Regions from separate parts of the Thermohahella caldifontis genome, predicted to be linked through region 1. Evidence: riboswitches for the same ligand, from Rfam matches in the RefSeq annotation. Region 1 holds a riboswitch; the other holds the start of a gene.
What was found. A riboswitch is a leader RNA that binds a small molecule or an ion and turns the genes downstream of it on or off. The one in region 1 is predicted to bind cobalamin.
Positions count from the first base shown of each region.

Region 2: another riboswitch for cobalamin. It lies ahead of AAIA72_RS00315 (TonB-dependent receptor); the one in region 1 lies ahead of AAIA72_RS12610 (ribonucleoside-diphosphate reductase subunit alpha).

Region 1 covers NZ_CP154858.1:2,599,648-2,602,706, forward strand. Annotated here, with positions in the region: gene AAIA72_RS12605 (hypothetical protein) at 388-1,548, shown strand; cobalamin riboswitch at 1,604-1,837, shown strand; gene AAIA72_RS12610 (ribonucleoside-diphosphate reductase subunit alpha) at 1,963-3,059, shown strand, end outside.
Region 2 covers NZ_CP154858.1:62,189-65,247, reverse strand. Annotated here, with positions in the region: gene AAIA72_RS00315 (TonB-dependent receptor) at 1-1,636, opposite strand, end outside; cobalamin riboswitch at 1,745-1,947, opposite strand; gene ilvD (dihydroxy-acid dehydratase) at 2,060-3,059, shown strand, end outside.

The DNA of each region.
Region 1 (3,059 bases):
CTGACATGAAATTCAGAGAAGTTGCCTGATATTGATTGAAAAAAGCTCGGTCAGCTCTTGTATTCAGGCGTTCCAATCCGCTTGATTAGCCAGCAATCTCCTGTATTGAATGTGTGAAAAATTTTGACACGACCATTTCCCGAACACTGGCGTCTCCCCATTTTTTCAGAAGGCGCCATTCAACCTTTTGACTTTAAAGGGAAAAACGTGATGTGGTAACGGAATCGGGGTTTCCCTCCAGGTACAATGTGATTGCCTATAAGTCACTGAACCCAAAGGAAAACCCCGATGCCTTACCATGCCACAGATCGGACAAAATGGAAAGCCCGCCTCTGCAGCCTGATTGACCAGGCACCTGAACAGATCACACGGCCTGTGAGAAAACTCATGGCAGAGGTCACTTTCGGCATCCTCACTTCCGGTTCCCTCACGCAGGCAGAGATTGCCCGCACACTCAATGAGCCATGCAGACTGCACCATACCCAGAAGCGCATCTCCCGCATGCTGGCCGGACACAGTGAAGTGGCCTGGGCCGCAGAGCAGGTGCAGCTTGCGCACGTCAGCCGGCACGTCACGCAGGACATGATCCTGGCCATTGATCCGGGCGATCTGAACCGTGACGGCGCACCGAAAAGTGAATGGCGGGGCCGCGTCAGGGACGGCGATACCGGAGAAATTGTCGGCGGATATCCGCTGATGACTGTGGTGGCACGGGATGTCCGGCGCGGGAAGACGCTGCCGTTGCTGACCCGCCTGAACACCCCGCAGCGCACGGCATTCAGAAGCGAGAACCATGACATTCTCTCGGTGATGGATGAAGTGAGCCGGCATATCCGGAAGGATCTGCTCTGGGTGATAGACCGGGGAGGCGACCGGGGCATCCTGTGGGATGCCTGGATCCGGTGTGAGCGACAGGTGCTGGTCAGAGCGGCCAATCAGCGCTACTGGTGCTGGCGGGACCGTCATAAAACAGCGCAGCAGATTGCCCGTGAACTGCCGCTGAAGCACCAAGGGCAGCTCAGACGGGGAGGCCCCCGCGTCAGGTTCGGTATCACCCGGGTGATGCTGCGAGAGCATCCGGACAGCCCCTTGTGGATGATTGTCGTCCGCCATGACCGGCCGGAACCTCTGGTGCTGGTTACCACGCGTCCGGTGCGCGGAAGGCGACAGGGAGAACGCATGATCCATGCCTACATGGACCGCTGGGCCTGCGAGGAAGGCTACCGCTTTACCAAGCAGGGCTTTGCGCTGGAGTCTGTGCCGGCACGGCGCTTCACCACACTTCAGAATCTGGTTGCGCTGGCGAGTCTGGCCTGGGGACTGCTTGCCGTCTGGCAGGACCGGGATAGCTGTCTGATCAGAAGTTCACGCCGTCAAAAGCCAGACAAGGCGCTTAAGTTCCCGTTCTACAGCCTGCTCAAGGGATGGCAGAACCTGTTCAGAGGTGCACGGGTGCTGTTCTGGCCACTTTGGCGCAAACGAAAACCACGAAGTCTGATTGATGACTTGTTTGCCCGAAATGGTTCTCTCGCCACGGGGCCGGGGTAAAAAATGGGGAGACGCCAGTTCCCGAACATACTTGTCATTCTCCTGGAATTCCCATATCTTGTATCCCGGTTTTGGTTCACGCCCACATCTTGGGTTGTGCGAAGAGGGAATCCGGTGCGAATCCGGAACTGACGCGCAGCGGTGTGGGGGAACGAAGGTGACACGGGCCCGGCTGTCGCCGGAGTCCAGGCACTGTCCCCGCGGGGATGGGAAGCCGTCACTGTAGGTTGCCGGGCAGTCCCCGGCGTGCCCCCGAGTCCGAAGACCTGCCAGAACCGGCGCAGCCGCGCCACGAATGACCGCCCTCGCGTTCCAGGGCCGGGCCAGTGTCCGCATGCCGGGATATTCATGCCCGCCTGTGCTGCCTGCCCTGCCACGCGAGGTCTCTGACACGCGAACCGAGCAGGAGCAAGCATGAGTACCGAGCCAACCTGGCAAGTTATCAAGCGCACGGGCGATCTGGCCCCCTTTACCCCCGAAAAGATCCGTATCGCCGTCAGCAAGGCCTTCATTGCCACACTGGGCAACAGTGCGGAGGTCTCCAGCCGCGTCCGGGCACAGTCCCAGAAGATTACCGAAGCGGTTACCGGGGCGCTCAAGCGCCGCCTGCCGGACGGGGGACGCATTCATATCGAGGACATCCAGGATCAGGTGGAACTGGCCCTCATGCGCAGCGGCGAGCACGCCGTGGCGCGGGCCTATGTGCTCTATCGCGAGGCCCATGCCCGCCAGCGCACCGAGGCCGCCAGGACGCAGGGTGCGCCGGAGAAGCCGGTCATACACATCACCGGTGCGGACGGCCAGCGCCGGCCTCTGGACCGCCAGCGCCTCGAAGCCATGCTCGACGAGGCCCTTGAAGGGTTGCAGGATGTCAGCGCCGGGCCGGTACTGGAAGGTATCGAACGCTCCCTGTTTGACGGCATGACGGAAAAGGATCTGGCCGACGCCGTCATTCTCAGCGCCCGCAACCTCATCGACCGGGAGCCGGATTACACCTACGTCGCGGCCCGGCTGCTGCTGGACAAGCTCCGTCACGAAGCTCTGACCCGTCTCTGGCAGGAACCCATCCACCTGACCCAGACCCAGCTGGCGGAACAGTACGGCGACACCCTGGCCCGCACGCTGCAGGTCGGCGCCGAACTGGGCCTGCTGGACCCGGAGCTGACCCGGTTCGATCTCAAACAGCTCGGTGCCGCCCTGAAGCCGGAAAGGGACTTCCGGTTCACCTATCTGGGCCTGCAAACCCTCTATGACCGCTACTTCATTCACGACCACGGTACCCGGATCGAACTGCCACAGATTTTCTTCATGCGGGTTGCCATGGGGCTGGCCATCAACGAGGTGGAGCGGGAACGGCGGGCCATCGAGTTCTACGAACTGCTCTCCAGCTTCGACTTCATGAGCAGCACGCCCACCCTGTTCAACTCCGGAACCCTGAGGCCCCAGCTCTCCAGCTGCTATCTCACCACCGTCCCCGATGACCTGGAAGGCATCTTTAACAGCATCCGGGA
Region 2 (3,059 bases), 910 kb from region 1:
GATCACCGTAGCGCCGACCAACCGCCATCCAGTCGGCACCGAGAGTCAGATGCTCAATCTGCCGGTCCAGGGAGACCGTCAGCTTGGTGCGCTCACGATTGGGCAAGGTGTTCCCCTTCGTGGCAGCATCCTGGCTCTCGGGATCCTGCAGTGTGATGGTGCCACGCCACCAGAATCCGGGTGAAACCGTACCCGATGCGGTCAGTTCGACCCCCGAAATGCGTGCCTGCCCCAGATTGGCCGCCAGCCAGCCATTGGACGGGTCCGCTGCAATGAGGTCACGAATGCGAGTGTGGTAAAGGGTTGCACTCCAGTCGATGCGCGCATCACTGCCCTTCAGGCCCGCTTCCAGACTCCAGCTGGTCTCGGGGGTCAACGTCGGGGATCCATAGCCGGGAAAGTACAGATCATTGAAAGTCGGGGCCTTGAACGCACTGCCATAGCTGACAAAGGACTTCACTCCCGGGAACAACTGGTGCCCCCAAGCCAGCGATCCTGTTGTCTTCTCGCCAAACTGCTCGTTGCGGTCATGGCGGACGCTCGCCTCGTAACGGTCGGCACCTTGCTCTGTCAGCCACTGACCAAACAGCGCCTTGTTGTCCCGGCTGGTTTTCGCATAGCTCGTCGTACCCAGCACTTCGTCACGCTGGTATTCCGCCCCTACAATGAGCGTACCGCTGTCCAGGGACTGCAGCACCTGTGCGCCCACCGTGTTGCGCCGGGTCTCGAAGCGGGAAACGAACACACCGTCGTTGAATGAGTCCACCAGGTCGTTGTTGTATCCGTAGCGGAGCTCCACCATTCGGTCGTCTGAAACCGGCAGGCGCGTCGTCAGACCCAGCACTTTCTGAACCGGCTCGGAACTGTTCTGATAGGCCCCGTCATAATCCACCTCGCCCTGAGACTGAAAACCACTGAGCCGGATCTCGCCACCATTGGCCAGTGCCTTGCCGGCATTCAGGCGCCACGCCTGCTCGCGATATCCGTCATCGTCGGGTTCATTGTCATAACAGGCCACAAACAGGGTGCCCGAATCCGGATTGCAGGCATTGAAACCTTCCGTCCCCTTGGCGGAAACGCCCAACGCATAATCCCAGTCTCCCTGCGTACCGGATACCGAAGTATCCGCTGACCAGAAATGATCACTGCCGGCCGTGACACTGAACGAAGGTGCAGGCGCCCCCTTCCCCTTGCGGGTAAAGATCTGAATGACGCCGCCAATGGCCTCGGACCCGTACAGACTGGCCCGCGGCCCCCGCACAATTTCGATCCGCTCCACCGTTTCCAGCGGCAGTGATTCCCAGGCTACCGTGCCCAGGGTGGCGCTGCCCACCTTGACGCCATCCACAAGCACAAGCACGTGACTGGAATTGGTTCCCCTGACAAACACGGAAGAGGTTGCGCCAACGCCACCACTCTGCGTAACCGTCAGTCCGGCCATGCCGCGGAGAAGCTCCGGCAGCGTACGCGCCTGCTGGCGCTCGATGTCTTCCCGCTTGATCACCGTGACGGATGCCAGGGTGTCATCCAGCGTCAGGGCCACACGATTGGCCGTGACAACCAGGGTTTGATCAACTTCAGCCTGAACAGGCAGGGACAGGATGGCCACACTCAGGGCCAGACAGGACTTGCGCATTGAACTCTTCCTCCGTTTCGCACACCCGCGTGAATCGCCGGGGCGGGAGGAGGCAGGGCTGCGCATGACGGAGAAATACGAAATGCGCTTGGCCGGCGCCCTCCGCGCCACCAGGCAGTGTTGTCAGGCCGGTCTCCGGACTCGTGAGGGGCCAACTGGCCGGCTGCGCGCCTTCCCATGTTCTGACACAGTGGCGTGAAGCGCAGTCTGACTCACCTACCGTTGCGGGGGCAGTGCCGGACTTGCCTTGCGGCGCACCGGCTTCCCGTTTCATCTTCCTTGCGGAAGACACCTGACAGTTGCGGCGCACGATACTGAGGGATGACACCCCTGTCAAGCCGGGTGTCTGCCCAAGTGCGGGCGAGTCTGGTATCCTTGTGCCACCTACGCTCCGAACACGATAGACAACGGGATCAAAACACTATGCCAACCTATCGCTCTCGAACCACAACAGCCGGTCGCCACATGGCCGGTGCACGGGCCCTGTGGCGTGCCACGGGCATGAAGGACGATGATTTCAGAAAGCCGATCATTGCCGTGGTCAACTCCTTTACCCAGTTTGTGCCCGGTCATGTCCACCTGAAAGACATGGGACAGATGGTGGCCCGCGAAATTGAAGCCGCAGGGGGGGTGGCCAAGGAGTTCAACACCATTGCGGTGGATGACGGGATTGCCATGGGGCATGACGGCATGCTCTACAGCCTGCCGTCCCGCGAGATCATTGCGGACTCGGTGGAATACATGGTCAACGCCCACTGCGCCGATGCCATGATCTGCATCTCCAACTGCGACAAGATCACCCCGGGGATGCTCATGGCCGCCATGCGCCTGAACATTCCGGCCATATTCGTATCCGGCGGCCCCATGGAAGCGGGCAAGACCAAGCTGGCGACACACGCCCTGGATCTGGTGGACGCCATGGTCATTGCAGCCGATGACTCGGCGTCTGATGAAACCGTGGCCGAATACGAACGCTCCGCCTGTCCGACCTGCGGTTCCTGCTCCGGCATGTTCACCGCCAACTCCATGAACTGCCTGGCGGAAGCCATCGGCCTCGCATTGCCCGGCAACGGTACCATGCTGGCCACACACGCCGACCGGCGCGATCTGTTCCTGCGTGCCGCCCGCCAGATCGTGGAAAACACCCGCCGTTACTACGAACAGGATGACGAATCGGTACTGCCGCGCAGCATAGCCAGCAAGGCTGCCTTTGAGAATGCCATGGCGCTGGACATTGCCATGGGCGGATCCACCAACACCATCCTTCACCTCCTGGCCATCGCCCAGGAAGGCGAAGTGGACTTCACGCTGCAGGACATCGACCGGCTGTCCCGCAAGGTGCCGCAGTTCTGCAAGGTGGCGCCCAACACGCAGAAATATCACATTGAGGATGTGCACCGCGCCGGTGGCATCTACGGCATTC